3 regions of the Exiguobacterium sp. H66 genome follow, and region 3 is predicted to be linked to each of the others. Evidence: riboswitches for the same ligand, from Rfam matches in the RefSeq annotation. Region 3 holds a riboswitch; each other region holds the start of a gene.
What was found. A riboswitch is a leader RNA that binds a small molecule or an ion and turns the genes downstream of it on or off. The one in region 3 is predicted to bind thiamine pyrophosphate.
Positions count from the first base shown of each region.

Region 1: another riboswitch for thiamine pyrophosphate. It lies ahead of thiD (bifunctional hydroxymethylpyrimidine kinase/phosphomethylpyrimidine kinase); the one in region 3 lies ahead of thiT (energy-coupled thiamine transporter ThiT).
Region 2: another riboswitch for thiamine pyrophosphate. It lies ahead of tenA (thiaminase II); the one in region 3 lies ahead of thiT (energy-coupled thiamine transporter ThiT).

Region 1 covers NZ_JACSMQ010000006.1:101,382-111,993, reverse strand. The annotation lists gene KNP88_RS11155 (aminopeptidase) at 1-1,057, opposite strand, end outside; gene KNP88_RS11150 (DUF1232 domain-containing protein) at 1,156-1,575, shown strand; gene KNP88_RS11145 (formate/nitrite transporter family protein) at 1,625-2,461, opposite strand; gene KNP88_RS11140 (hypothetical protein) at 2,651-3,253, opposite strand; gene KNP88_RS11135 (YitT family protein) at 3,392-4,261, shown strand; gene KNP88_RS11130 (CHASE3 domain-containing protein) at 4,503-5,111, shown strand; gene KNP88_RS11125 (ArsR/SmtB family transcription factor) at 5,202-5,576, opposite strand; gene KNP88_RS11120 (hypothetical protein) at 5,654-6,091, opposite strand; gene thiE (thiamine phosphate synthase) at 6,112-6,750, opposite strand; gene thiM (hydroxyethylthiazole kinase) at 6,740-7,510, opposite strand; gene thiD (bifunctional hydroxymethylpyrimidine kinase/phosphomethylpyrimidine kinase) at 7,491-8,300, opposite strand; TPP riboswitch at 8,417-8,527, opposite strand; gene KNP88_RS11100 (murein hydrolase activator EnvC family protein) at 8,589-9,863, opposite strand; gene KNP88_RS11095 (murein hydrolase activator EnvC family protein) at 10,068-10,612, opposite strand, start outside.
Region 2 covers NZ_JACSMQ010000003.1:283,588-294,199, forward strand. The annotation lists gene KNP88_RS07415 (alanine/glycine:cation symporter family protein) at 1-1,140, opposite strand, end outside; gene abc-f (ribosomal protection-like ABC-F family protein) at 1,366-3,228, opposite strand; gene KNP88_RS07425 (DUF1002 domain-containing protein) at 3,510-4,391, opposite strand; TPP riboswitch at 4,580-4,685, shown strand; gene tenA (thiaminase II) at 4,760-5,461, shown strand; gene KNP88_RS07435 (sporulation protein) at 5,619-6,392, opposite strand; gene KNP88_RS07440 (class I SAM-dependent methyltransferase) at 6,491-7,675, shown strand; gene KNP88_RS07445 (BrxA/BrxB family bacilliredoxin) at 7,708-8,133, shown strand; gene KNP88_RS07450 (transporter substrate-binding domain-containing protein) at 8,926-9,699, shown strand; gene KNP88_RS07455 (amino acid ABC transporter permease) at 9,757-10,416, shown strand; gene KNP88_RS07460 (amino acid ABC transporter ATP-binding protein) at 10,430-10,612, shown strand, end outside.
Region 3 covers NZ_JACSMQ010000001.1:342,593-353,204, reverse strand. The annotation lists gene KNP88_RS01835 (Stp1/IreP family PP2C-type Ser/Thr phosphatase) at 1-159, shown strand, start outside; gene pknB (Stk1 family PASTA domain-containing Ser/Thr kinase) at 162-2,078, shown strand; gene rsgA (ribosome small subunit-dependent GTPase A) at 2,115-3,020, shown strand; gene rpe (ribulose-phosphate 3-epimerase) at 3,022-3,678, shown strand; TPP riboswitch at 3,699-3,805, shown strand; gene thiT (energy-coupled thiamine transporter ThiT) at 3,870-4,430, shown strand; gene KNP88_RS01810 (thiamine diphosphokinase) at 4,433-5,032, shown strand; gene KNP88_RS01805 (amino acid permease) at 5,250-6,659, opposite strand; gene rpmB (50S ribosomal protein L28) at 6,799-6,987, opposite strand; gene KNP88_RS01795 (Asp23/Gls24 family envelope stress response protein) at 7,272-7,634, shown strand; gene KNP88_RS01790 (DAK2 domain-containing protein) at 7,660-9,333, shown strand; gene sdaAB (L-serine ammonia-lyase, iron-sulfur-dependent subunit beta) at 9,426-10,088, shown strand; gene sdaAA (L-serine ammonia-lyase, iron-sulfur-dependent, subunit alpha) at 10,093-10,612, shown strand, end outside.

The DNA of each region.
Region 1 (10,612 bases), on a different contig from region 3:
GGCACGTCGAGTAGGCACGACCAATCGCGAGGTGACATGAGGCATTCTCGTCAAACAACGTATTGTAGAACAAGATGCCCGAGTCAGAGATTGGTGAATGGTGCGGCACGAGTGCTACTTCTCCGAGATAACGTGCTCCTTCGTCGAGCGAAATCAACTCATCTAATGCCGCTTGACCTTGTTTCGCTTCCGCCTTGACGATTTTTCCCTCTTCAAACCAAAGCGTAAAGCCATCAATCAAGTTTCCGCTGTAGCTGAGTGGCTTCGTGCTTGAAACATGACCGTTGACACCTGTTTTCTTCGGTAACGTAAAGACCTCCTCCGTCGGAAGATTCGCGATGAAATCAACACCATCCGCATTCGGTCCACCACCACCGAGCCAAACGTGACGCTCTGGTAACTCGATCGATAATTCCGTCCCTGGTGCCGAGTAATGAAGTGTTTTATATTTTTTCTCCGTCAAGAAGGTCGCTTTCGTGCGGAGGTTGTGATCATGTTTCTCCCATGCAGCGACTGGATCCGCTTGATCGACTCGTGTTGCCTTTAGAATCGCTTCCCATAGCTCTTCTACAGCGTTTTCCGAGTCTGGGAATACCTTAGCCGCCCAAGCATCTGAAGGTGCAGCAACGACACACCAGCTTACATTGTCGCTCATGACGAATTTACGCCAATTGGCTAGTGCAACTCCTGCTGCTTTATTCGCGCGCGCGATACGACTCGACTCGACTCCGTTTAAAAGATCTGGATCTTCACTGACGACAGATAAGAAGGCTGTCTTTTCATCAGCTAACTGATCGAACCGTGCTTTTAACCACTCTGGAAATGCGTCAAACGAATCTTCCGGTGCATCGAAATAACGGATTTTCGTCATTTCATCATCTGACCATTGCACGTAAACGTTCGATGCGCCTACTTCGTAAGCAACACGTGTAATTTCACGAACAAGTGGTGCATTTTCGATGCCAGCACGAATTTCTAGTTGCTGACCGGATTGCAAATTGATTCCTGTACGTACAGCGAGTGCTGCATACTTTTTGAGTTGTTCTTGAGTCGGCATTATGTAATCCCCTTTCGTCTCTTACTCTTATTTTCACGAAAGAGTTGCAATTTTGCAAGAAATAAGGTGAAACTAGGTGTAGAGAAGGAGTGTTGAACATGGAATTCGTACCAGGAGATTTCAAATCCGCTTACACATATTTCCACCGTCAGGCATTGGCGTTAGTCGGAGATCACAAAGCACAGGAAGATTTATTGATTCGAGGAGAAGTTGGCTTAGCACATTTAACAAAAGATATCGCTTCAGAAGAAGGGTCTGATATCGAACGTGAAGCAGAACTCGTGCTGTATTTCCAACTTAAACAGTTACTTGAGATGTTACGTGCCCTTTATCAAAAACGTTTTTCGATGAAGGAAGAACAAGAACAATTATTATTGACGGCTGTGCTCTATTTTACTTCCCCAGTCGATGCACTACCTGACGAAAATGTACTCGGTCTGTTCGATGATGCTCAAATCGTCGAATCGATTTATGAAGAACTCGCAGCAGATGTCGATCGCTTCCAACATCTCGAATAAAGAAAAAGGTAAGGGAGACGGGAAAACCCGTCGCTACCTTACCTTTTCTTTATGCTTTTTTTTTCGTCGCGATGTTGATTGTCGCAGCTTGTTGTTTTGATTGATCCACTTCTAGCTTTTCTTTATTCAACCACGTGTAAACCATTCCCATGAAGAGTGCTCCACCGATGATGTTACCGAAGAGAGCAGGAATTAAGTTATGGATTGCTCCGGCAAATGAAATCGCCTCTGGGTGAGGTACGACAAGCGCGATTGAGAACAATGCCATATTGGCAATGACATGGTCAAAACCTGATGCGAAGAAGACAGCAACTAAAACCATCATCATCATGATTTGTGCCAATTCATTTTTCATGTTTTTCGGAATGAAAATCGCTAAACAAACCATCCAGTTACAGAAGATTGCTCGCGTAAAGATTTCCCATGTCGAGTGATGGATTTTCGATTCAGAGACAGCAAACAACCAGTTGTTTGCGCCTAACTCTTGAATGATTCCAGTTTGCGAAAAGAGTAACGCGAAGGCAAGTCCTCCGAGACCATTACCAATCAAACAAATCGTCCATACTTTAAACGTATCCATTTTCGTAGTGTATCCACGCATCGTCGCCGTAGTAAAGTACATCGTATTTCCTGTAAACAGTTCTGCACCGCCGTAGACGATTAAGACAAGCGCAACACCAAAAGTTAATCCACCGACGAGCGTCATCGCAGCCGATTCATTTAGATAAAGTCCGTTGATTGCTTTGAGTGTAAATATGATAGCAAAACCGATGAATACCCCAGCAAGCATGGCACGAACTAAATATTCGAGTGGACGCATTTGTAGCATTTTAGTTGATTTAACCGCTTTATTTCTTAGCCCTTCTAATGCTTCTACTTCATTCATTGTAGAAACCTCGCTTTCTTCTTGTTCAACACTTCACAATGTTTGTTCACTTATTATCATACTTCCATCTTATAAGATGTTCAACCCCTGCCTACCCCTTATTTAAGGTTTTTACGAAAGAATGACATGTAAACGATACCATTGTGTCAAGTTTGTGAAAAAAGCTTTTTCTTGCTAGATACAACTACTTTACGGGTATATTTTGAGTTGTGAACGGAAGTATTCCAGAAAGGATTTTCGCCTTGATTCAACTAATACATAGTCGTCAATGACTACACGATTAAAGCGGTTAGTGGACGTCGAAGCTCGCTCAATATCGCGTGGTGTATACCCTTCAAAATCAGTACGCGTGATTTTAATTTGAAGGATTGATACAGGATCCGTATATTGAATTTCAACTGTCATTACATTAGGAATCGCTAAAAAAAGAGCCAGCGTATGGTGCATGACGAGTTGCGGAAATCGACTTTTGATAAAAGAGGGTGTAGACGGATCAATCCATTCATGATTTGTCCCGACCCATTCTTTTCTGGATTTACCCGTCACTTCATAACGTAAGGAAACGGTAGTTCCTTCAATCTGTACTTGTTTAAGTGCGTCTGAAAATGGAAATCGTTCAATAAATCCTGTCATTGCATTTGTATTTGCAACCGATGTTCCGACATATCGGGTGACCAGTGCTCCATCACGCCACTTATTGTCAGGGGATTCCCTCGAGTAATGCAACATAAAAACGGAACCTGTACTTAATCCAATGAGCGCACAGCATAAAAATAAAAGGATTTTTTTCAATTCACTCAATTCCTTTCGACCCGCGTCACCTTTTTACGATATTTTTCAGTTGAGGGGTTGAATTTAATGCTATATAGGCGTACTCTTGCAGGCAGATACTTTACGAAGGAGGAGCATGAGGATTTCTCATCAATCACAATGAAGACTAAACAAACGAGCAAGAAAAAACGAACAGAAAAAATCAGTTTCCTTTTAATCGGTACACTTCTTTACTCCCTTTATATCAGCCTTTTATTATCTCCAAATGACATTGGATCTGGCGGCATCATGGGAATCACACTTATTTTCCAAGAGTTGTTCAATACGCCTATCGGACTGACCCAACTTGTCTTGAATATCCCGCTTTTCTTACTTGGTTTTCGCTTCTTAAGAAAACGATTCATGCTACTTTCAGGAATTATCGTCCTTATTTCTTCATTTTTAATTGATTGGATTCCAACACAAGTGGTTCCTGAGTCATTAAACGATCCTCTCGTCGCCTCCATTTTTGCAGGGTTAGTTTCCGGGCTCGCAATGGCATTAATCTTCTTTGGCGGCGCTTCGACAGGTGGACTCGACATCCTCGGAAAGTTCTTTTATGCCCGCTTCCATAACTGGCCGCTCCCGCGTATTTTTTTAATGCAGGATTTAGTGATCTATATCTTAGTTTGGTTAGTCTTCGACTTAAAACATGTTATGTATGCATTAATTATGAGCTTCGTTCGCGCCAAGGCGTTGCAAACGGTCTATAGTTTTTACTCTGCTTCTAAACAATGTATTATCATTTGTGAAAAAGCAGATGAAATCAACGACGTCATCACAAAAGAACTCGGTCGTGGTGTCACGATTCTCGATGCGCGCGGTGGCTATTCCAACCGGACAAAGAAGATGGTTTATGTCGTCGTACAGAATAATGAAATCGTTCGTCTTCAGGAAATTGTTTCCTCTGTCGAACCTAATGCCTTCGTCACCTTCTCTGAGATTCATACCGTCTTTGGAAATTACAAAGAACATTCCTACTCTTTTTAAATGAACCGCACACGATGAAACGACACCCCCCTGTCATGAGGTGGGTTGTTTTTTGTAAACGAAGGCTGACCCATCATATACGTCTACGTTTGGTATCGCTTCAGGTTTCATCTCAAAATATAAAACGATTGGATTCCCGTAACCAAAAGATGTTCCCCTAAAAAATAGATAACTCTTCACTTTTTGGGAATTAGTGGTTAAGCTAATGACATTACTAGTTAGCTTATGAAGGAATGATTGCATGAATAAACTTTGGCGCTACCGCATCTCTCTCATTCTTTTAGTCAGTTTGTTCGCTTCGATTCCTCTCATCTATGCCTTGACAGGTTATCGTACCATTTCAAAAATGACAGAAGAGATGCACGCCCATGATATCCCGATGATTAAACAAGTCGACCAACTCGTCGAATACAATCGGGATCGGGCAAATGCCGTTCGCGGCCTATTGCTCTATGAAGACGACCGTTACATTGAACAATACTACTTCTGCACGACCAAAATTCATGATTTACGCCGTGTGCTCAATGCTTCGAACGAAACACCCGTACCGATTAAAGATTTGTTAACCCGTAACAATGCATGGGAAAAAGAAATCGAAACCGTTTTCAGCCTTTATGAAACAAACGGTTCACAGGCAGCTACCGCTTTAGCGAAACAATCGACGCAGACCACGCAGACCATTCTTGAAGATCTTGCTCAAGTTAAAGATCAATTGTATACCGAATTAGATCAAGAACTCGAAAACACGGCGCTCGTGACAGCATCCTATAAACGGATGTGCTTTAGTCTATCCATTTTAGCCTTTCTACTCATCAGTGTGACCATCACGCTCTTCCATCGAATCAAGTGATCTGTTGTTTCATACGATTAGCTTCGTGAAAAAGCTAAAAAACGCACCGCAGTTCTTTATCGGACTGCGGTGCGTTTTTTTGTATTTTTCTCAAGAAGAAGCCTTTCCTTCATTCACATGCTCCATTGCCAAATGAACTAACGACGAGACATGATGGTCATCAAGTGAATAATAGACAACTTTTCCTTCTTTACGATATTTGACGAGACCTTGTTTCAATAACGTTCTTAAGTGATGCGAAGCCGTCGCAATCGAACAATCAACTGATGCCGATACGTCACAAACACAAAGTTCTCGCTCGACCGTCAATGCATAAGCGATTCGTAGACGCGTTGCGTCCGATAACACTTTAAACAATTTCCCAATCTCAAGCGTCGGGATTTTTTCAACGGCATGACCAATTTCAGTCGCACGTTTTTTATCGATCGCAATCGTCTCACAGCGTGGTGCCTCCACTGTCTTCACCTCTCCTCCAAACTATTGCACCATCCTAAAACAACAAATGCAAGTAAGATGACTACGATGAGTCGCGAGGTGAAGATTCATTTCCGATGTTTTTTTTGGATTGTACGAAAAACTGCCCATCCCCCTAATCGATTCCCGATATCCCAAACGATTCGATTAGTATCGACAGCCCGTACACCGATGTCGATGATACTTGTATTTCGCAATCGCTCCTTATATCGATTCGATAGGAAGCGTGGTAACGGTACTTGTAACATCACCCGATAAAATAAATCGAGGTGTGTATGGCCCCAGATTTCCGTAGCGATGGATGCCGTTTTAATCAACAGCGGCCGTTTATATCGTTGTCGGTGTTTGTTTTTTAACAAAACCGCCAATTCAAATGCATAACGATTCGGATAGGGAAACAATTTCCAACCTAAATGATACTTTCCACGGTTGTCGATTCGAATGATTTGTGGTTCGATTCGATACCGAATCCAGCCTCCCCGAAAGCGAATGACTTGCCATTTCACGTACATCACCTCTTCAGTGATTATACCCGGTCTGATACTATTTGACGCGCAGTCTGAACCGCCTCTTTGAACTCTCGTGCCGCACGTTCAATATCTGGTGCTGCGAATAAGGCAGAGACGACAGCATATCCTTCAAGCATCTCGAATAAGTCGGGCACCACATGATGTGTGATTCCACCAATCCCGACGAGAGGAAGGGAAACAGCCCGGCGAATCGCTTGGAGTGTTTCGTTTGTCATCTGACTCGCATCGTCTTTTGTCGCCGTTGGATAGAGCGACCCTACGCCAAGATAAGTTGCCCCGTCTTGCTCTGCTTCGATTGCCTGTTCAACGGTCGAGACAGAAACCCCAATCGTGGCTTCCGGTAACAGCTTACGTGCCTCCCGCAAAGGGATGTCCTCTTGCCCGATATGCAGACCTGCACCGACGATTTGTGCGATATCAATCCGGTCATTGATGATGAGTGGGACGCCGTAACGAGACATCATTTTCTTCAAGTCACTCGCTTGTTCGAGAAATTCTTTCCCTTGCGCCTGTTTTTCACGAAGCTGGACCATCGTCGCGCCACCTTTTATTGCTGCTTCGACCGCATCAATCAAGGCAACGTCCGGGTGAAAGCGCCGATCTGTTACCGCATAAACCGTGTAATCATTCTCCACTGGTCAATACCCCTTTCAAACTTTCTTCTGTAGTTAAGCTGATTGCGTTGAACAACCCCATCCGGAAATCACCGAGTCCCGCTGCTTCATCTGCGACTTCACCCGCTTTTCCCATTAAATACGTCCCATAGGTCGCTGCTTCGAATGCATCATACCCTGCTCCAAGTAGGGTCCCGATGAGCGATGCCGTCATACAGCCTGTCCCTGTAATGTGTCCGAGTCGTGGCGTTCCTACGGTTAGTTTTACTTGACGCTTGCCGTCTGTAATGAAATCAACCGGTCCCGTTACGACGAGAGTCGTCCCGAGCCGTCCAGCAAACTCATGGACGACTTGAAAATCTAATGTCTCTCCTGAAGCGACATCGACTCCTTTTGAACGTCCGACTTGACCGATGAGCGTCTTGATTTCAGAGACGTTCCCCTTAATGACCGTAAAATGAATTGCTTCGAGTAACTCTTTCGTGAATTGTGTCCGAAGTGTCGTCGCCCCCATTCCGACTGGATCTAAAATAATCGGTTTCTTCAATCGGTTGGCCGTTTGACCTGCCAACAATTGCGACGCTCGTGAAGCTGCGTTCAATGTCCCGATATTGATAACGACAGCATCTGCATGTCCAACCATTTCCTCGACTTCTAGGATATCTTCCGCCATGACAGGTGAACCCCCGAGCGCAAGGGTCATATTGGCACACTCATTAATCGTGACCGCATTCGTTAAATGATGAATTAATGGTTTTTTATCATGAATGGTTGTAAGCATCCGTTTCCCTCCAAATGTCATAAAAGTGATGTGTCGGTCCGATTCCGTTCCCTAAGGCAAATCCATGCCGGATTGCTTCAGTTACGTACCGTTTAGCATAAATCACGCTATCCTTCAGGGAATCTCCCAGCGCAAGACGTGCCGCAATCGCGGAAGATAATGTACATCCTGTACCATGTGTATGCTGGCGTTTTAATCGTGCCTCCTGAAACAGATGATGCATCCCTTCCGTGTATAAAATATCCGAGGCATCCGTACTTTCGAGATGACCGCCTTTTAACAGGATAGCGATGTCTCGTTTTTGTGCGAATTCCGTCGTCGCCAGCTTCATTTCATCAACTGTCGAAATCGCTTGCCCTAACATGCGTTCCATTTCCGGAATATTCGGGGTCGTCAAGGTTGCAAGCGGCATCAAGTGCTCCATTAATGCTTGTTCAGCATATTTCCTTAACAGGGCATGCCCCCCTTTTGCGACCATCACGGGGTCTAAGACGACTGGTCCCTGATAATGTTTCAAACATTTGGCAATAACTTGAATCGTTTTTTCATTCGAGACCATCCCAATTTTAACGGCATCTACACGAATATCGCTAAAAATCGAGTTCAACTGGGCTTCGACAAGCGTTGGTGATACATCTTCAACTGCTTGTACGCCTAACGTATTTTGCGCTGTGATAGCAGTAATTACACTCATACCGTAAACCCCAAGAGCAGAAAAAGTTTTTAGGTCGGCTTGAATTCCAGCTCCACCACTAGAGTCTGATCCAGCAATCGTCAGTACATGTTTCATCGATAGACCTCACTTTCTATGAGAGCACAAGGAGAAAGCGGAACGAAAAAAAGCGCCGTCCGCTGTAAAAAAGCAGACGACGCCATGAAAAACCAACGAGTGTGGTCACTTATTCATGTCTTCAATCTCAACTTTCCTACGCTGGTATTATCCAGATCAGGTGATAGGGTCGAAAACAGAATGGTTTTCCTCTCAGCCAGATTCCTCCAGCTCCCCTAGTTGCTCATGATTTAAATTTCCCTTTCACTGTAGCATAGCGTCATAAAAAAAACGAGCCGAAGCTCGTTTTTATAAGTATGCTAATGGATTAACTGTATTAGCTGGTCCTGTCGCACTGTATTGGTAACCACCAATATGCAATTCAAAATGAAGATGTGCGCCCGTCGAGTTTCCCGTATTTCCGAGCGTACCGATTTGTTGTCCTTGCGAGACCGTTTGTCCAGCATGAACTGATAATGAATTCATGTGCGCGTAAACTGTTGTATACACTTTCCCATTCAAGAAATGTGAAATCATCACGTGATTTCCGTACGGTCCACCGCTTCCCGCTGTGATGACCGTTCCTGAAGCTGCTGCGACGATTGATGATCCGACTGGCCCTCTAAAGTCGACACCATTATGGAAAGTATACCCATTCGCACCACTCGCTGGTCCGAATCCTTGTGAAACACTTCCTGACGCAGGGCGAACGAACTGCGCCGAACCGCTCGGAACACTAGCGACTGGCGTAGCACTTACGACCTTCTTAGACGTCCCGGCGTTGTTTTTTTCCGCCGCTTTCGCCGCCTTTTCCGCTGCCGCTTTTTCAGCTGCTGCCTTTTCCGCTGCTGCTTTAGCTGCTGCCTTTGCTGCCGCAATCGCACGTTCTTGCGCTTCTAATGTCGCTTGAAGTTCTTTCGCATTCAGAAGTTTTGTCATAAATTTTGTTTTACCTTGACGTAGTTTTTTTAAGGTTGCACTACGCGCTTTCATTTGCTGTTTGAGTTCCTTTTTTTGAACCAAAAGGGCTTCTTTTTCTTTCACTCGCTCTTCCTTTTTATCCACGAGCGTCGCTTTAGCATCCGCTAATTTTTTTTGCGTTTCAAGGTAAGCAGAAATCATCTTGTCATCTTGTTCAGCAATTTTTTTCCCTGCCATCACACGACTAAAGAGATCGCCAAGATCTTTCGAACCAAAAATGACTTCTTCCCATTTAATAGAATTCCCATCATTTTCTTGAAGCACACGAAGGCGGTCTCCTAACAGCTCTTCCTGGCGTTTTAACATTTCTTCATAATGGATAATGTCTGCCTCAAGCTCTTCAATTCGTTCATTCAACTGACGAATCTGTTTATTTTTTTCTGAGACACGAAAAATATTTTCATTGATTGCTGCATCAATCGCATTGATTTGACGTTGCTCTTTTGAAATTTTAGATTCTTGTTTTTTGATTGATTTTTCTAGTTTACGTTGTTCAGCTGCATTATCTGCTTTCTTTTCTTTGATTGTAGCCGCTTGAGTGATTGGGGTGTTCGTCAATAATAACGTCCCTAATAGTACGGTAGAAAATAACTTTTTTAGCATATGTGAGTTCCTCGCTTATGTATGAATTCGATTTTTGAAGTCATGTTTCGTAGTAAAACTATCTGAAATTGATTATAGCACCGTAATAGTTTCAGAAAAATTTCATTTACGTTTCAAATGAAAACGTTATTTTGTAATATAACAACTAATTATTCAAACTGTATAAAAAAAGAACCCCTACAATGTAGAGGTTCTTTTACGATTTTATAACATTGACATAGGATTAACACTATTTGCAGGGCCTGTTCCGCTGTAGATATAACCGCCGACATGAATTTCGAAGTGTAGGTGTGGTCCAGTCGAGTTACCCGTGCTACCAAGTGCACCGATTTGTTGTCCCTGGCTGACACGTTGTCCTGCACGCGCATTCAATGAACTCATGTGCGCGTAAACCGTCGTATACGTTTTTCCGTTCAATTGGTGAGCAATCATGATGTGATTCCCGTAAGGACCACTGCTTGAAGCCGTAATGACAGTTCCTGTTGCTGCTGCGACGATTGGTGTTCCAACCGGTGCACCAAAGTCGATTCCATTATGGAATCCGTACCCATTTTCACCACTTGCTGAGCCGTATCCCTGTGTAGTCGCACCACTTGTCGGATGAATGAACAATGCTGAAGATGCAGCTGGAGCCGGAGCTGGCTTCGGTGCTACAGGTGCTGGTTTTGGTGCTACTGGTGCTGGTGCCGGCGTTGATTGTTTTGTTGAATTCGTTGTTGCTTTTTGACGCGCTGCTTGTTTTGCAGCTT
Region 2 (10,612 bases), on a different contig from region 3:
AATGTTCGTTTCACCGTAGTAGTAGCTACCGACAATTGAACTGAAAGCGAACAAGAAGACACTGATTGCGATAAAGGCTGGTGCGACGGCACCGAGTTGCTCAGAAAGCGCATTTTGTAACATGGCGATACCTTCACCATTACCGGCAGCGTAGCTGTCACTGAGTAAGATGATTGTTGCTGTTGCTGTACAGACGATCAATGTGTCGAGGAAAACACCAAGTGTTTGTAAGAATCCTTGTTTTGCTGGGTGAGAAACTTCAGCAGCAGCAGCAGCGTTCGGCGCAGAACCCATACCGGCTTCATTCGAGAAGAGACCACGTTTAACACCGAGCGAGATCGCAGCACCGACAGATCCACCAACAGCTTGGTCGATCCCGAATGCACTCTTGAAGATCATTGCGAAAACCCCTGGAAGTTCAGTGATGTTCGTGATGACAACGAAGATTGCAGCGATCAAGTAGAGTGACGCCATGATTGGCACGACGATTGCTGAAACTTTCGCAACCCGGTGTACACCACCGAAGATGACGAGGCCTGTAAGAACGACTAAGATACCACCGACGATCATTTTGTCGATTCCAAAGGCGTTATCAAAAGCAGCGGCAATCGTGTTCGATTGAACCGAGTTAAAGATAAGACCAAATGTGACGGCGATTAAGATTGCAAAAATGATTCCGAGGACGCGGTTGTTCAATCCTTTTGCGATGTAGTACGCAGGACCACCGCGGTAAGCGTTATTGCCTGTATCACGTACTTTATAGACTTGAGCAAGCGTACTTTCAATAAGGGCAGTTGCGCCACCGAGGAGGGCGACCATCCACATCCAGAATACCGCTCCAGGTCCACCAAGTGTGACGGCGATCGTAACACCGGCCAAGTTCCCTGTACCGATTCGAGTCGCGGCACCGATGAAGAATGATTGAAGGGATGTAATACTCTGACCTTCATCATCTGTTGTCTTTTCATTTTTATCGAGTGTGACACGGAACATCTCTTTCAAGTAACGGAATTGGATGAACTTCGTTTTGATGGTGAAGTAGATCCCGACTCCGATTAAAGCGGCGATTAAGATATAAGACCATAAGATGTTGTTAGCGAAGTCGACGCCTGATTGTACAGCTTGTTGAAATGCATCCATGTGATAGTTCCTCCCAAAGTGTTTTTGCTGAAAAGTGATAATAGCTATAAGTTGAATTATACGAATTTTCAGACAACTTGCAAGCTTTTTTTCGAAACTTTCTTTTAAAATGTTTAAAATATATTTTTTTGGATTCAGAAAAACAGATCGTCATCAAAGCATTTTTAACATAAAAAGCCACCGCACTTAATGAAGCGAGCGGTGGTGAAATGATGCGCCTTTTGATTAGTGATCGACGGCCAACAATTTTTCATAGAAGACATCAATTTGACTGACGAGCTGTTCACGCGCTGAGAATAATGGCGCAAGGACTTCGTAATCTTCTGTCGTCGCTAGTGACGCATCGAGTAAAGCCACTTCATCCTCTAGCTGTTGAATCTGTTGTTCGAGTTCGTCTGTACTTAAAGGTGGACGTGCCTCAGTTACTGGCGTCTTGGTGGCTCGCTCGATAGGCGCGGGTTCCACTGATTCGATGTTTGTCCGAGCCTGTCGTTTTTCGGTAGCATAGTGGTAAGGACCAGAAAACATTTCCGTCGTGTCATCTAACCAGTACGTTTTCGAAAAAAGTCGATTCAAGAAGTAACGGTCATGCGATACGGCAATCAGCGTTCCGTCAAAGTGCTCGAGTGCTTCTTCAAGCGCCTCGCGGGATTCAATGTCGAGGTGATTCGTCGGTTCGTCCAGAATCAGGACATTAAGCGGCGAATGGACAAGAATCGCGAGCATCAAACGCATTTTTTCTCCGCCGCTTAACGCACTAATCGGTAAGAAGACACGGGGACCGAAAAATAGGAAACGGGCTAACAGGGACCGGGCTGTTCCTTCATCTGTCGAAATGCGTGAGCGGAAGTAATCGATCAGTCGCTCTTCACCCGGCATGTCAACGTGTTGCGATAAAAATCCGACGCGATTTGACGGACCACGCGTAACATGTCCGTTCGTCGGTTCGAGTTGTCCGAGTAAGACACGTAATAACGTCGTTTTCCCACTCCCGTTCGCACCGACGATCCCAATCCGGTCACGCGCCGCGGCTTCGAAGTCAAGCGACGTAAACAACTTGCGGTCGGCAACTGAAAGCTCAACATCCGTCAAGCGGTAAACGACTTGACTGAGTTGCCCGTGCGACGAAAATTGGATATCAGGCGCCGTTTTTTCAAGAAGTGGTCGTTTGAGTCGCTCAATTCGTTCGAGTGCCCGTTCCATCGCTTTTGCTTTTCGGAACAGTTTTTCGCTCGGAGGAGAGGCTTCATTTGCCCACTGGCGTAACCGCCGAATCGCATCCTTCATTTGTTTGATTTTCTTTTGTTGTTCCGTGTAGGCGTGGAACTGTTCGAGGAGCAGGCGTTCTTTCGCGACCGTATACGCCGAATAATTTCCGGGGTAGATCGTCAATTCACCATCTTCTAGTTCCGCAATCCAATTGACACTTGCGTCAAGAAACACGCGGTCATGCGAGACAATCAGGACTGCGCCCGGATAACTGTTTAAAAATTGTTCGAGCCATTCGATGGCTGCGAGGTCGAGGTGATTCGTTGGCTCGTCGAGGATCAACAAGTCCGGTTCCGTCAAAAGCATCCGGCCAAGGCAGATTTTCGTTTGTTCGCCACCACTCAATTGAGAAAAGGGACGTGTCAGCAAGGCATCGAGGTGGAGGCCATTAATCATACGTTGGATTTTTGAATCGAGTAGGTACCCGTCCTGTCGTTCGAATTGTTCGGTCACGCGCGTATAATCGTTCAGCACATCGTCGAGGTGGTCGGCATTTGCCATTTGTTGTTCAAGCTGATGCATCGTCGTCCGTAAGGCGACGACCTGGGCAAATGCGGTCCAGAGAACATCGAGGCCGGTCAATTCTTCTGCGAACTGTGGGATTTGAGCCAAATAACCGATGGAAAGTCCTTTTTTTAGATAAATGGTTCCGCTGTCCGGTGCATCGAGTTGAGCGATTAAGCGCAGTAACGTTGTTTTTCCGGTTCCGTTTCGACCAATCAATCCGATACGGTCAGCTTGTTTAAGGTAGAGCGAGACGTCGGTTAAGACGGATGCTCCTCCGAATTGTTTTGTCAGATGTTGGATGTCGCATATCATGATCAATAACTTCCTTTCATGCGCATCAAAAAAACGGAGAACGCAAATAGCGCTCTCCGTTTACCGTAGAATGTGCGCTTTGCTTTATTTTTCAGATGGATGTTCTAGAAAAAGGGCAGACTGATCCCTTAGAACGCCATTCCATGAAAAATCGCGCGCAACAGATAAAGTTGTTCCATCAACCAATGCTTACACGCAGCAAAACCCATCTTCTACACCACCTTTTCGTTTCGATAAAGCCAGTTTACCATATGTTAAGCTGGACATGATACCGTTTTCAGTTACTTGAACAGTCCGGAAATCGATTTAAAGAAATTACTTAGACCGTCAAACAATTTTGCGAAAAATCCTTTCGTTTCTTCCGAGGTCGCGAATGCTTGAATATCTTGACCGGCACTTTTTAATCCGGTCTCAATTTGTCCCCAGTTCAAGTCTGCTTTCTCCATTTGGCTGAACAATGACGTCAATCGGTCCATTTGGGCGTCTGACAATTGGATGTTGTTATTTTGAATGACTTGGATGATGACATTCTCGATATCGACTTTGGTTTCCGGTTTTTGTTTTGCGATTTCGGCCTTGATTTCATTCATCAGTTCGGCGACTTTGTCCGTCCCGACCGTTTTTCCGACATCGGACGTAACGGCTAGTTCTTGTTGGGCTAAATCTTTTCGTTCATCCGTCAATTTAATACCGGTTTCTGCCGACGTTTGATCATATGCTTTCATGATTCCCGTCAAAGCAGACGTACCGGTGACTTTATAAGGAGAAGTAATCGTGATATCGGCGTCCGTCACACCCGCTGTGACGAGAGCATTCAAATACATGTCCTTTGTGACCCAAGTGATGTTTTCGGTTGCGACCGAGAGACCGTCGCCTTTTTCAGCGAGTTCAATTTTTGCGGAAGAGTACATGTTACCGCCGAGTTGCGATTGGGGAACGTTCTTCCCTAAATATTTTTCCTCATCAGCTGCCGTGGCGATGACGGGCGTGATGCCTTCCGGCGCATTCAATCGGGCGAGCACCCAGGCCTTGTCTTTTGCACCGAGCGATTCACCGAGCGTGATGATCGTTTTATCGACGACTTGTTCTGCTGAAGCAGCAGTCGGGAGAAGTAAGCTTGACGCTAACAGCGTTGTTGTCATGATTTTTGTTGCTTTATTCATAGTAGGAATCCTCCGAGTATAGTAGATAGTATCAGGTACTAATCCTATTGTAAGTGACGTGTTCCTGAACGGAATCGGTCTTGAGGCGGAACGGAACACGCGTCTCCTGCCCCATACAGTATACTAAGTTTTTCCTGAAATACGGACGATTTGACTGAAAAAGTGGTATAATTAAACAAGAATTAAATAATGACCACTAGGGGAGTCGGTAGGCCGACTGAGACGACGAAGACGTTCGGACCCTTTGAACCTGATTAAGTTTGGACTTACGGAGGGAAGTGGCGTGAACATCTCTTTTGTTGTCTCTTCACGTCATGCCCTGTTCGTAGGGTGTGGCGTTTTTTGATTCAACAAAAGGGGGAATTAGGATGAAATTCAGTCAAGAAATTCGGCAAGCCGCAAAAACGTATTGGGACAGCAGCTTTTCCCATCCATTCGTCACTGGCATTGGTGACGGGACGTTACCGCTCGAAAAATTTCGGCATTATGTCATGCAAGATGCGTATTACTTAAAACATTTCGCAAAAATTCAAGCCCGCGCGGCCTCAAAAGCTACAGATTTCGCGACGATTGCAGAGCTTGCGGAACATGCGACGTCGACATATGCGGCTGAGCTGTCGCTCCACCAGTCTTTTTTCGAACCGCTTGCTATCACGGAAGCAGATTTAGCAACGTTCGAACCGGCACCGACTGCTTATGCCTATGTCTCGCATATGCATCATGCGAGTGAGGGGACGCTTGGTGAGACGATTGCAGCGATATTACCCTGTTACTGGCTCTATTATGAGGTCGGACAACAACTGTTGACGAAATCACCTGCGTCACCGATCTATCAGCAGTGGATTGCAACATACAGTTCAGAATGGTTCGAACGGGTCGTCTTTGAACAAGTCGACCGTCTCGATGCATTGGCGGCGCAAGCGACTGAAGCAGAACGAGAACGGATGAAACAACATTTTGTCAAAAGCTGTTATTACGAATTACTCTTCTGGGAAATGGGCTGGACGGAAGAAACGTTTGATCGTGTTTTTACAGGAGTTACGCGTCAAGCAAAAGTAACGAAACGGTAAGCACAGCTTTAGCCGCTGCCGATCAGCGCGATCAGACGGCAGACCGCAGACCGCACAAAACCTGAGCAATTTTCAGCTTTCGTAAAGAAAGTCATGGTAATCGCTCAGGTTTTTTTGTGGGTGGATTACAGGCATGATGAAGATTCTGGTAAGGAAATCAGCTGTACCGCTCAATCAAATCGTTTAATTGTTGTTTGACGGCGTTTCGGTCCATCAAATCGTGGTTCGATAAGGATAGCTTCGTCATTGTCTCATCCGCACCCGCCATCTCACTGAAGAGCGAGCCTAAGTCGTGGGCACGACGGTCGATTTGCAAGACGATGTCGATGCCGGACCGGTCTTGGAGCATGATGAGTTCGACTTCGTCCAGTTTATGGGCGAAGTACGTATTGCGTGCCGAATACTCGAGTTCCTGGGCGATCGGTAAATCCTTCCGGTAACGCCCGGGAAGTTTTTCCGTGTCCGCTTTCTTGAGTCGGAAGCCAAGTTCTTCCATCGCTTCTAAGATAACAGATTGGAGGTCATTGGCTTGGACGATGATGGCGTCCCGGTCTGACGGATCGACTGCTTGGGCGATATCGAGACCCGTTTCAATCCATGACTTCGATTGACTGATCGAGAGCGGCGTATTGAATGGTACTTGAAGCGTAAACGGAATTTCGCGTTCGACACCTGCTTCAATCGTAAAGGCGGCTTCGTTAAGCGAAAAACGATCGAGTGTGAACGTCGTAAATGTCGTGCTGTCCCTGACTTCTTCTTTATATTGTGTATTAAACGCTAAATAAATCCGATCGATTTCTTGGTCGACATTGCCGCCTTTAATATGGACGGTTCCGTGAATCTGTCCGCCTGGCTCACAGCGCTCGCTGTCGAGTCGTGTATCGACTGTGGCGGCACCGATTCCGATTTGTGATAAAAGTTTTTTGAACATCGTTCGTTCCTCCTTTAATGATGAAGCTACCTTACTTGTCGAATAGGGTGGAATTTGCTACAGTTTCGAAAGAACAATCAGAAAAGGACGGGACTACAGTGGAATTACACCAAGTAAAAGAATTACTCACTCAAAAGCTCGAGGCTTCTGCTCTCGTGCATGCAACGATCAGTGGTCCGCGCCAAAAGTCGAATGATCTTCGAAGAATCAAACTAAAACCGATTCTATTGAAAGATACGTATGCAATCCAATTAGAGTTTCAATATGAGCGGATAATTAAACATGAAAATTTGGGAGTCGACGAATTTTTAGGACGACTCGACGCATTAATGGAAGAATTCCGTCAATTTTTGTTCCGCTTCGAGACGGAAGAAGTCCAGTTCCAGTTATCAAAGAAAATGAAAGTATCATTAAAGACAACAAAACAGTCGCCACTCCAAGCAGAACTGTCGCATAACCGAAAAAAAAGTCATCTTCTTGAAGATGGTGTCGCCGTACCGTTTTTAGTCCGGCTTGGTGTCATGACGGAAGACGGGCAAGTCAAACGGCAAAAGTATGATAAATTCAAACAAATCAATCGGTTCCTCGAGTTCGTCGAAGATAGTATTTCCGCATTACCGACGAATCGGACGTTACGGATTCTTGATTTTGGATGCGGAAAATCGTATTTGACGTTTGCACTGTATCATTACTTGAGTGTCGTCAAAGGTTTTGACTTGAAAGTGACCGGGCTTGATCTCAAAAAAGAAGTCATCGAAGAATGTACAGCGATTGCGCGCGATCTCGACTATACGAATCTCGAGTTCCGTGTCGGGGACGTCCATGACTACAATGAGGATACAGAGGTTGACTTGATGGTGACGCTTCATGCCTGTGACGTTGCGACGGATGTCGCCCTGGCCCGCGCCGTTGATTGGAATGCGTCTGTCATCTTAAGTGTTCCGTGTTGTCAAAAAGAACTCAATCGTCAACTCGACTGTTCACCACTCGACGTCATGTTGCAGCACGGGTTGATTAAGGAAAAGTTCGCTTCGCTCGCGACAGATTCAATCCGCGCCGAAATCTTGACGCTCGTCGGTTACGAGACACAATTGCTTGAGTTCATTGATTTAGAGCATACACCAAAAAATGTCTTGATTCGTGCGTATAAAAATGACCGTCAGCCGTCGGAAGAAAAAATTGACCGTTACGTCGCCTTCCGTGATCTACTACATGCGAAACCATATTTGGCGCAAGAATTAAGCGGCAGACTTGGACAGATTTCATCTAAACTCGTACAATAAGGAAGAGAACGAATAAGGGAGGAATTAGACCGATGGATTTCCAAATGTATTTTGAAGACGTCGTCCAGACAGCACGTAAAGAAGCGGCAGCTGCTGGTTTTGAAGAATTAAAGACAGCTGAAAGCGTCGATGACGCGATGAAGCGTGAAGGATTGACACTTGTCCTTGTCAACTCAGTATGTGGATGTGCAGGTGGGATTGCTCGCCCGGCAGCTGCTTACGTCAATCGAATGGAAGGCGTGAAGCCGGATCATTTCGTAACGGTGTTTGCGGGACAAGACCGTGAAGCAACGGACCGGGCACGCGAGTACTTTGAAGGGTATCCACCTTCATCACCATCATTCGCTTTGATGCAAGATGGCAACATTCTTTCGATGGTTGAACGTTTCGACATCGAATCGTTTACTGCAGAAGAAGTTGTTGAAAAATTAGAGTCATTGATTGAAATTTACGCATAAATGAATCAACGTGAGCCGTGTTTCTTAATTGAAACACGGCTCACGTGTGTATACAAACGCTTATGAAGAGTGAATATGCTATATCTAAGTGCAATCAGTTCGCGCTTTCCTGTCGCGGTTCTAAAGCGATTCAAGACGGCTTGCGCTCTAAACCGTTTGCATGTCTGGCTTTTCCATACGATATTACCTAAAAAGCGTCGCATTTCGTTGACTCCTACGGGAAAAGTGCGTTTTTAACGCACTTTCAGAGGCAGGCAAGACCCTGCTCGTTGTCCGTGAGGACTAAGGAGCAACGGCTTGCGCCTCGCCCGAGGAAAGCAACGAAAAAAACGCTTTTATCGCCCAATAACACTTTGACTACAGTCTGGAGCCGTGTTTCTTAATTGAAACACGGTTTTTAGTATGTCGTGAAAGTGAGTGTGCGCGAAAGGGATGTTTTTTTAGCAGTCCACCTGAAGCAGAGGCCGACTTATTGAAAGAGCAATGAAAAAAGAAGGACGAATCGAATCAATAGCATCCCCTTTTTCAAATTAGAAAGTACCCTTGATTAAAATCCGAGGATAGCAATAAAAAATGTAAGCGGATTCAAAAGTGGTTATTTACTCATGTTTTGTATAAAAAGAATCAATTTATGCATTATTACGAGATAATTATACTTTACAATGAATAAATATTCGTATATCCTAAAAGTAATAAATCGGATCAGAGCTATTTAGTATTGAATTAGAAAAAAACATAAGTCATACTATTGTTAAAGTTCTGACAATTGAGCGTTGGAAGGGGAATTTATTTATGAAAAAATTAGTAGCAACGGCAATGGCAGGCATTCTCGCACTTACGATGGCAGCATGTGGTGCATCAGATGATTCATCAGGCGGTTCAAGTGATGACAGTAAAGTATTGACGATGGGAACGTCAGCAGATTACTTCCCGTTTGAATACATCGATACGGCGAAAGGGGACGACATCGTTGGATTTGATGTCGCAATCGCAAAGGAAGTCACAAAAAATCTCGGTTATGACCTAAAAATTGAAGATATGGAGTTCGGTAGCTTACTCGGAGCACTCAGTTCAGGTCGGATTGATTTTGTCATGGCAGGAATGACGCCGACAGACGAGCGGAAGAAAAACGCTGATTTCACAGATGTTTATTTCGAATCAAAGAACCTCGTCATGACAAAAGATGAAGCGATTAGTTCGGAAGATGAACTAAAAGGTAAAAAAATCGGCGTTCAACTTGGATCGATTCAAGAAGGACTTGCAAAAGATCGTTATAAAGACAGTGAAGCCGTATCGTTGAATAAAATTCCGGAAATCATTCAAGAACTCAATACCGGCCGGATTGATGCGCTCATCATTGAAGATGCTGTAGCGGTCAAATACATGGATCAAGATGCATCGTTAAAAACGTACGAAATTAAAGAAGATGGACCGACGGGTTCAGCCGCCGCTTTCAAAAAGGGTGACAAGATGCGTGACGAGTTCAACAAAGAATTGAAAAAGATGATCGATTCAGGTGAAATCGACAAACTTGCAGAAGAATGGTTCCAAAAAGAAGCAAAATAAGAGAAGCGCATAGGGGTGGGGGTAACCCCATCCCTTTTGTGCGACGTTAGGAGTTTGATTATGATAGACTTTACAAAGATTCAAGATTCAATCCCATATATTCTGCAAGGGATTCCGGTTCTGTTCCAAGTCGTGATCGTCGCTGCCATCGCAGGGATGTTCATCGGAATCATCGTGGCAGCACTTAAAATTACGAAAAGCAAATTCATTCGGTTCATTGGCCATGCCTATACGGCAGTCTTTCGTGGAACACCCTTGATTTTGCAACTGGCAATCATTCACTTCGGTTTACCGCAACTGACGGGTTACGTCACGACAGGCTATCAATCCGCAGTCATCGCCTTTTCATTGAACTCGGGTGCTTACATCTCGGAAATCATCCGGGCAGGAATTCAAGCAGTCGATCGTGGACAATGGGAAGCGGCAGATGCACTCGGTATCCCTTACATGAAACAATTGCGGTCAATCATCTTACCGCAAGCGTTCAAAAACATTTTACCAGCCATCATGAATGAACTGATCACGTTAACAAAAGAATCGGCCCTCGTCTCGACAGTCGGTGTTCTCGATATCATGCGCCGGGCGCAAGTCGTCGGTGGAGAAAAAGCATTGTACTTCGAACCCTTGTTATTTGCGGGACTCGTCTATTTCGTCCTTGTCATGGGATTGTCCTTGATTGGTCAACAAGTCGAAAAAGCTATGAGAAAGAGTGGGTAATCAGATGGAACCTATGATTCAAGTCACCGATCTGTACAAACAGTTCGGGAAGTTAGAAGTATTAAAAGGCATCACGACGACAGTCGGTCGTGGGGAAGTTGTCGCAGTCATCGGACCGTCGGGTTCAGGGAAGTCGACGTTCTTACGTTGTATCAACCTTTTGGAGCAACCGACAGGTGGAATGATTAATGTCGAC
Region 3 (10,612 bases):
ACGGATGAAGTCCCTTATGAAGTAATACAACAGCTGCTACAAGAAGATGCGCCACTCGAGCAAATCGTTGAACGATTAGTTTTTGAGGCGAATGAGCGGGGGGGAGCAGACAACATCACCGTTGCTGCCATCCGTTTCAAAGAAAGAAAGAGGGGCTGAATATGCGATACGGAGATCGATTAAATGACCGCTACCGCATAGAACGGCTAGTTGGAAATGGCGGGATGGCGAATGTCTATCAAGCTTATGATGAAATCTTAAAACGGAATGTCGCAATCAAAATTTTACGGACTGAATTTTCACATGATGAACAATTCATCCGACGTTTTGAGCGCGAAGCTCATGCTGCGACGAGTTTGAACCATCCGAATATCGTTGCCGTCTATGATGTCGGTGAAGAGGATTCGATTTACTATATCGTGATGGAGTTCATCGATGGGATGACGTTGAAAACCTACTGTGAAGGACGACCGCTCGCAATCAATAAAGCGGTTGAAATCATCAGTCAGATTTGTGATGCGATTGATCATGCCCATGCCCATCGCATCATCCACAGGGATATAAAACCACAAAATATGCTCGTCCGAGAGGATGGTACGGTCAAGGTAACGGACTTCGGTATTGCCGTCGCGATGTCGAACGCGACATTGACACATACGATGTCCGTTCTTGGTTCAGTGCATTACTTCTCACCTGAGCAGGCAAAAGGAAAATTTGCCGATGAAAAATCGGATATTTATTCGCTCGGTGCTGTCCTTTATGAACTCGTGACAGGACACGTCCCGTTCGAAGGAGATTCACCCGTTGCCGTGGCATTAAAACACTTGCAAGATACAGCGCGGCGGCCATCCGTCTTGAATCCTGCCGTGCCGCAAGCGCTAGAAAACTGTATCATGCAGGCACTAGCGAAGGCCCCGCACGATCGGCAACAATCCGTTGCTGAATTTCGGGAAGATATGGTGACGGCCTTATCTGTTGAACGAGCAGATGAAGGGGTTCGCGGGGAAGATCCGATGGAGCAAACGATGGTGTTGAGTCCAGTCTCGGCTCCGTCCGGGACTCCGGTCAAGGAAGAAGAAGCTACGGTCGCGACAGTTGTACCGAAGCAAAAGAAAAAAAAGCGATGGTGGATTGTGCTCGTATTCCTCCTCTTACTCGGAGGTGCCGCGACAACGTTCGCGATGTGGCCGGATCCGACAGTCGTTGTGCCGGATGTCGCAAAAGAAGATGCGGACGAGGCTGAAAAACAACTTGAGAAACTCGGTTTTATCGTCGAATCGACTGAGCGATCGAGTGATACGATTGATGAAGGACTTGTCATCAGTCAAGCACCGCGGGCAAAAGTGACCGTTAAAAAAGGTTCGACGGTCAATCTTGTTGTCTCGACGGGCAGTGATCCGGTCGAAGTGCCGGATGTAACGGACGAAACAGAGAAAAAAGCGACCTCGATCTTGAAGGATGCTGGGTTCTCAAAAGTAGATGTCGAAAAAGAAGAGTCGGAAGACATCAAACAAGGCAATGTCATCCGGCAATCGATTTCAGCCGGAACAGAAGTGATTGCAAAAGAACAGACGATTACAATCACGGTATCCGAAGGTTCGTCAGCGTTTGAATTGAAGGATTTGACGAACATGTCGAGTGCTGAAGTAAAAGCGTACTTGGACGCGACAGGTCTCGACGGTACATTCGAACAAGAATTTTCGAGTGAAGTCGAACTGGACCAAGTCATTCGTCAATTTCCGCAAGCGGGTGTCAAAGTCGAGCCGAACGATTCCGTGACGGTCTTTATTTCAAAAGGGGAGGAAGAACAAACCGTGACGGCGACCTTCCCGGAAAAAGTAGCCTACGATGCTGTAGGTGAAGGGGATGAAGAACCGCCGCGGCAAGTCATTCGAATCGAGACGGATGATGCTAAAGGGAAACGTACAGTGATTGAAGAGTCGATTGACAGTGATGAAACATTTGATGTTCCGGTGACGATTGATCCGGGCGAAGAAGGAAAAATCACAATTTATAAAGATGATGTAGTGTATCGCTCGAAAACGATTACCTATAAACAAGCGAAAGCAGAACAATGAGTGTGCTACGAACCGCAAATTGAAGGAGGGCATGGGATGGCAGAAAATCGTATCGAAGAAAATCGGGACGGGACGATCATTCGTCTACAAGGTGGGTTTTATGATGTCATGACGACGCAGGGCGAGGTGCGATCGCGCGCTCGGGGAAACTTCCGAAAACGTGGTATCAGTCCTGTTGTAGGAGATGAGGTCGTATTGCATATCGAAAGCGAAACTGGATACATTTTAGAAGTGAAGGAACGGCAAAATTTCCTGGTTCGTCCACCGGTCGCAAACATCGATCAAGCGTTGCTTGTCGTCTCAGCAGCAGAACCGGACTTTTCAGCCCATTTGCTCGATCGGTTTTTAGTCTTAATCGAAGCAAAAGAGATTCAACCCATTATTATCTTGACGAAGATGGATTTGTTGCAAGGAACAGCAGAAGCAGAAGTCCGGACGGCGATTGCCGGTTACCGACAAATCGGTTATCAGGTGATTGAGACGTCGAGTGAGACGCTAGAAGGGGTAGAGGAAGTCCGTCCGCTACTCAAAGAAAAAACGAGTGTGCTCGCGGGACAGTCGGGAGTCGGAAAAAGTTCATTGTTGAATGCGCTCGATGCGACGCTCGATCTCGAGACGAGTCACATCTCGAAATCGCTCGGACGCGGACGACATACGACGCGTCATGTGACGTTAATTCCGCTTGCAGAGGGCTTGATTGCTGATACGCCAGGGTTTTCGAACCTCGATTTTCCACACGAGATGGAAATCGAAGAATTACGTTGGTGTTTTCCGGAATTCGTCGCACGGCAAGATACGTGCAAATACCGTGGTTGCCTGCATTTAAACGAACCAGGATGTGCTGTCAAAAAATCAGTTGAGGCAGAAGAAATCATGTCCTCACGCTATACGAATTATGGTATGTTTGTAGAGGAAATCAAGAATCGAGCGCGGAGGTATTGAAATGATTAAAATCGCACCATCTATTTTATCAGCAGATTTCGCCAACCTAGAACGAGACGTTAAAGCTGTCGAGGCGGCAGGAGCAGATTACATCCATTTCGACGTCATGGACGGCCAGTTCGTCCCGAACATTTCATTTGGTCTACCCGTCCTCAGTAGTCTTCGTCAAAAGACGGACATGGTCCTTGACGTTCATTTAATGATCGATCGACCAGAAAACTTCGTCGAAGCGTTTGTAGCGGCAGGAGCGGATATCGTCACCTTCCATGTCGAAGCGACGAATCATGTCCATCGTGTCTTGCAACAAATTAAAGGGGCTGGAGCAAAGGCCGGCGTCGTGCTGAATCCACACACGTCACTGTCGACGATTGAACATGTCCTAGAAGAAGTCGACATGGTCTTGTTGATGACGGTCAATCCAGGATTTGGCGGACAAGCTTTCTTGCCGAGCGTCATGACGAAGCTGAAGCAATTAGCGATGATCAAAGCAGAGCGCGGTTTGACGTTCGAAATTGAAATCGATGGTGGTGTCAACGCGGAAACGGCAAAACTGTGTATCGACAATGGGGCAAACGTCCTTGTCGCAGGTTCTGCAATCTACAATGCACCAGACTATGCAGAAGCCATCACTAGTATTCGAAACGCGGCTCACGTATAATAGAGCCAAGACAATTAAATTTTGACCGCAAGGGGTGTCGCGTCAAGCGGCTGAGAGAAGTGAGTAGACTTTAACCCTTCGAACCTGTTCCGTTCAGACGGACGTAGGGATGTGGCGCACGCAGGCAGTACGGCGTCCGTCGTACTGCCTTTTTGTTGTCATCATTATTTTATTTTTAGGAGGAACACAGTATGAAACGATTACAAATGTTAATGGAGATTGCGATTTTCGCGAGTCTCGGTGTTGTATTTGATTTATTGATTCCGTTCAAAATGCCACAAGGCGGATCCATCAGCTTAGCGATGTTACCGATTTTCGTCATGGCCTTTCGTCACGGCGTCGTTGGTGGTGTCATCACGGGTGCGCTCGTCGGAACGATTCAATTGATGTTCGCTCCGCAAGTCTTGACGGTCGTCCAACCGCTGCTTGACTATACGCTTGCATATGGTGTCGTCGGTTTGAGTGGAGTGTTTGCAGGCCAAGTCAAAAAAGCAGCAACAGAAGGTCAAAAAAAGCGTCTCATGACGATTGTCTTGTTTGCGACCTTGTTAGGTGCAGGTCTACGTTACATCTGTCATGTCATCAGTGGAATCGTCTTTTTTGCAGAGTATGCCAAAGGACCTGTCGTTCCATACTCGTTCATTTATAACGCGACGTATATGGCTCCGTCGTATGTTTTATGTGGGGTCGTTGCAGGTATTTTGTTTACGACAGCACCACGTCTTTTACGTTACTCCGCTCGCGGTATTTAAAGATGAGAGTTTTAATCGTTGCGGCAGGACCGGCAGAAGACGTCCCGACGCTCGCACCATTCGTGAAAGACAAGACGATGATTATCGGTGTTGACGGCGGGATTGCGACATTAGTGGAGCAAGGACTTGATTTTGATGTGGCAATTGGTGACTTTGATTCGCTCGGATACGTTCCGGATGGTGGATTGCTTCATCCGGCAGAAAAAGATGAAACGGACTTAGAACTAGCGTTACGTTACGCTACCGAACAGGCTGCAGGTGCTGAACTACTCATCTTTGGTGCGACGGGTGGTCGGCTCGACATGACGCTACAGAACGTCTATTTGTTAAAACAATTCCCGACAGCACGACTCGTGACGAAACGTGAGGATGTCCGGTACTGGAAAACCGGTCAGTACGAACTCGCGTCTGAAGGGTATCATTACCTGTCATTCATTCCCCTTGTCCCGTCGAACTTGACGTTACGCGGCGTCAAATACCCTTTGACGGAGCATCCTGTTCCGGTCGGTGGTTCGCTAACGGTCAGCAATGAGTGGGTTGGTGTTGCGCAAGTGACGGTCGTCGAAGGGGAAGTTCTCGTCCTGCGCACGCACGAAAAATAAAAACGTGATAGACGCGACTCCATCATATCCCGCTGAAGCGATCGGGACATGCGTTCTTCAAGTACACGTCATGACGTCATGAACAAAAAGATAGGTATGGCAAACGCCGATGACTCCGTATGTGAAACGGAATCATCGGCGCTTTGATTTTTTAGCAGCTTATTTAGTTAGCCGCCTGTTTGAGATTAACCCGGTGTATCCAGGGTCCGATAACAAGTTACCGATTGTCGTGAAGTGTCGAACTGGCTGCCTGTTGTTCGCTTTTGGCAGCGATATGTTTCCCTTTGACGAAGAGATGGTAACTCGCCCATGTCAGTAGGAAGAAAGGGACGCCGAGATATAAGGCGACGCGTTGATCGGCTTGAAAACCTAAACTGATTAAGACGAGCAGATTGAGTGAGAATGAGAGGATGTGTAAGACTGGGAAGAACGGTGTTTTGAACTTCAGTTCGTCAAGTGTGTGTCCTGCCTTGATGAATTGGCGTCGGAAAGCGATTTGCGAAGCGGAAATCGAGATCCAACCGACTTGTGCTCCGAGACCGGCGATGGATAATAGCCAGATGAAGACGGTATCTTCTGCGAAGAATGCCGTCAATAAGGATAACATCGCGAACAGCATCGTGAACGTTAAGGCGCGCATCGGCACACCCCGCTGATTGACGATGGCGAGTTTCTTTGAAATCATGCCTTCTTGCGACATCGACCAGAGCATGCGTGTCGCAGCATACAGTCCAGAGTTTCCGACGGATAAGAGTGCCGTCAAAACGACGATGTTCATCAAATCTGCAGCATATGGGATGCCGATTGCGTCAAAGACCATGATGAAGGGACTGCTGATGCCGCTCGCTGACTCATACGGAATTAAAGCTCCGATAATTGTAATCGAGAGGACGAAGAAAATAAACGTCCGCCAAACCGTATTACGAATCGCTTTCGGAATCGATTTTTCTGGCTCACTCGATTCCCCGGCAGCGACACCAATCAATTCTGTTCCTTGGAAAGCGAAGTTGACGGCAATCATCGTCGTCAAGACGCCGAGAGCCCCGTTCGGAAACCAGCCGTTCGCCGTGAAGTTCGCGAACAACGTAGCTGGTCGTTCAGCCGCCATATCAATCCATCCGAACCATGCGGCTCCCCCGAGTCCGATGAAGAACAGGATGGCGAGTACTTTAAGACTTGAAAACCAAAATTCTGCTTCCCCGAATGCTTTCGCAGAGATGGCGTTCAATCCGAATAAGATGACGGTAAATAAGGCGCACCAGATGACGACGGGAACCTGTGGAAACCAGCGATCCATCAGACTACCGGCAGCTGTGATTTCAAGAGCGACGGTTACGGCCCATCCGAGCCAATAAATCCAACCGACGGCAAAACCGATGCCTGGACCGATAAAACGTGTCGTATACGTTTGGAATGAACCGGACACAGGCATGTGGACAGCCATCTCTCCTAGACAGAGCATCGTTAAGTACATGATCGTCCCGCCGACGATGTAACTGAGGACCGCCCCGAGTGGTCCTGCTTGCGAAATCGTCAACCCTGAACCGAGAAATAACCCCGTCCCGATAATACCACCAAGCGAAATCATAAATAGATGTCGGCTTGTCATGGCTCTTTTTAACTGCATGATGAATTCCCCCTTGAGCAATAAAGTAACTGCCAACTTATTGTAAGCGTTTTCAAATGCTGCGACAATTACTTTAGGAGAAAAATAAAAAAGACGACAAAAAAACCGGAAGGGAAGATTCCCGTCCGGTTTTTGCGCCTTATACGCGTTCGACTTTACCTGATTTAAGAGCTCGAGCTGAAACCCAAACCTTTTTAGGTTTACCGTCAACGAGGATACGTACTTTTTGTACGTTGACTCCCCAAGTGCGTTTCGTTTTGTTCAATGCGTGTGAACGGTTGTTTCCCGACTTCGGCGATTTTCCAGTAACGTAGCATTTACGTGCCATGCGTTCCGCCTCCTTTTATGTTGTTTTGCGTTCGTCCTAATAGACACTTTGCTATCTTAGCATGGTGTCAGGACGGTTGCAACATAAAAAAAGTAGCTGACAAGAAAAAAACTTGACAGAGAACCTCAAAATTTAAAATAATGGATGAGGATGATGGTAAAAGTTCATTTGACCGCTACTATTTTTCACTTATTCATTGTATAGTCAGTACGGCGACTTTTCAATAGTAGGTCCTTATAGTAGAATTACGAGAAGAACACAATTAGTTAAAGGGGGCTACTCAGGTGGCAATCGAGATGAAAACGACCTATGGAAAGATTGATGTAGATAATGATGTCGTCGCGCAACTGGCGGGCGGAGCAGCAATGGAATGTTTTGGTGTCGTTGGTATGGCATCACAATCACAAATCAAAGATGGGCTAGCTGAATTATTGAAACGTGAGAATTTTGCACGTGGCGTCATCGTTCGACAATCTTCAGAACAAGTTCACATCGATATGCATATCATTGTGAGTTACGGTACGAAAATTTCTGAAGTCGCGAACAATGTTCAAAGCCGTGTTAAATATACGTTGAACCAAGCGTTAGGGTTAGAAGTGACATCTGTAAATATTTTTGTCCAAGGAGTCCGTTTGACGAATGTCTAAGACGGAAATAGAGGAGGAAACTTTAGTGAGTGTAGATCGTTTAACAGGAGCCCAATTAGTCAAGATGATTCAAAATGGCGCGGCAAATCTCTATCAAAATGCAGATTTCGTCGATTCACTGAACGTATTCCCTGTGCCGGATGGCGATACAGGAACGAACATGAACTTGACGATGACATCTGGATCGAAAGAAGCAACAAACGCAACATCTGATTCTGTCGCAGACGTCGCATCAATATTCGCACGAGGTCTTTTAATGGGGGCACGTGGGAACTCTGGTGTCATCTTAAGTCAATTATTCCGTGGTTTCTCGAAATCGATTGAAGGAAAACAAACAATCGATACGAAGGAATTCGCAGATGCCTTGCAAAAAGGTGTTGATACAGCATACAAGGCCGTCATGAAGCCAGTCGAAGGGACGATTTTAACAGTTGCTCGTGAAACAGCAGTCGCTGCGATCGCACAATCGGAAACAACGACGGACTTACTTGAATTGATGCGCGGGATTGTCGAAGCATCAAAAGTTTCACTTGAAGGAACACCCGATCTTTTACCGGTCTTAAAAGAAGTCGGTGTCGTCGATTCTGGTGGACAGGGACTTGTTTGTATTTATGAAGGGTTCCTTGCGACACTCGAAGGAAAAGAACTTGAAAAACCGCATGCTCCTGTCATGGAAGCACTCGTCGAAGCAGAGCATCATAAATCGGCTCAAAGCTTCATGTCGACAGAGGAAATCCATTACGGTTACTGTACAGAAATCATGGTTCGTTTCCAAGATGATAAGTTAGCGAATGCGCCGTTCAGTGAAGAAGCATTCCGTAACGAATTATCTGAGTTCGGAGATTCACTGCTCGTCGTCGCAGATGAAGAGTTGCTCAAAGTTCATGTCCATGTCGAGACACCAGGTGATGTCATCAACAAAGGACAAAAATTTGGTGAGCTCGTCGCGGTTAAAATCGAAAACATGCGCCAACAACACTCAACGATTTTAGAAGAAGAAGGCGTCAATCACGTAACAGCTCCAGTTGCAACGAAAGCGAAAGCGAAATCTGCACTCGTCACGGTCGCAATGGGCGAAGGGATCAGTGAGCTCTTTAAATCACTCGGTGTCAGCATCGTCATCGAAGGTGGACAGACGATGAATCCATCGACGGAAGATATCGTCAAAGCGATTGAAGACGCGCATGCGGAGCACGTCTATGTGTATCCGAACAACTCGAACATCATCATGGCGGCTGAACAAGCAGCATCTGTTGCATCATGCGGCGTGACGGTCGTGAAATCAAAAACGGTCCCACAAGGACTGGCTGCGACAATCGTATACAACCCGGAAGCGACAGTCGATGAGAACGAGCGTCACATGATGGATGCGATTGGTGCTGTCAAGTCAGGACAAATCACATATGCTGTCCGTGATACGAGTATCGATGGTGTCGAGATTAAAAAAGATGATCACATGGCGATTGCGGAAAAACAAATCGTCGCAACGGATCACTCGAGTCTCGGTGCAGCGAAGAAACTCATCGATACGCTCGTCACGGAAGATGACGAAATCGTAACGATTTTATTCGGAGAAGGCGTAGCCCAAGATGAAGTCGACGAGTTAGTCGCTTACATCGAATCTGTCAATCCGGACGCTGAAGTCGAAGTTCACGACGGAAAGCAACCGCTCTATTCATATATTCTTAGTGTTGAATAAAGAATAAACGTGAAGTTACCTTTTCACGAATCCCACCATCTGCGATAATAGAGGTGGGATTTTGTTTTGTTTAAAAGAGAGGGGGAAATGAAATGAAGTATCGTAGTGTATTTGATATCATCGGTCCTGTCATGGTAGGACCATCGAGTTCCCATACGGCAGGAGCAGCACGAATCGGTTTGATGGCGGGTAAGTTGTTCGGGGAAACGCCAACAGACATTTATATCACGTTTTATGGATCATTTGCCGATACGTACCGGGGGCACGGAACCGACGTAGCGATCATTGGTGGGGTGCTTGGTTATGATACGTTTGATGATCGGATTCCTGAGTCGATTAAAATCGCCGAAGGGAAAGGGATTCGGATTCATTTTGAAACGAGTGAAGCACTGACGGACCATCCGAACACGGCGCGAGTCCATTTGACTGACGGAGAAAATCAATTTGAACTCGTCGGCATTTCAATTGGCGGAGGAACGATTGAAATTACAGAATTGAATGGTGTACCGTTGCGCCTCTCAGGTGGCGGGCCGGCACTTGTCGTCCTGCACCACGACCGTTTCGGGGCGATTGCGGCAGTCACAAGTATTCTCGCAGACTATGAAATTAACATTGGTCACATGGAAGTGTCGCGCCACGAAAAAGGACGTCAAGCCTTGATGGCGATTGAAATCGATGATCGGATGCCTAAAGAAGTGCTTGAAGAAATTAACCGGTTACCACAAGTCGAACGATCCGTCATGATGGGAGAGTGAAGAAATGTTTAAATCAGTAAAAGAACTCGTAGCACTCGCTACGGAAAAGAATGTCCCGATTTCAGAAATCATGATTGAACAAGAAATGACGGTCCGCCACTTAGAGCGTGATGAAGTATACGCAATGATGGAACGGAATTTACAAGTCATGGAAGAAGCTGTCGAACGGTCATTGACAGGCGACGGTGTCGAATCGGTCACCGGTTTGACAGGCGGGGATGCAGTCTTACTGCAACGATATCGGGCGTCAGGGAACGGATTATCGGGAGATCTTTTGTTAGATGCCGTCAGCAAAGCCATCGGAACGAATGAAGTCAACGCGGCAATGGGGAAAATCTGTGCGACACCAACAGCAGGGAGTGCGGGCGTCGTCCCAGGGACGTTGTTCGCCGTCAAAGAACGGCTTCAGCCTTCACGCGAGGAGATGCTCCGATACCTTTTCACATCGGGTGCGTTCGGGTTCGTTGTTGCCAATAATGCGTCCATCTCAGGTGCGGCAGGCGGATGCCAAGCGGAAGTAGGTT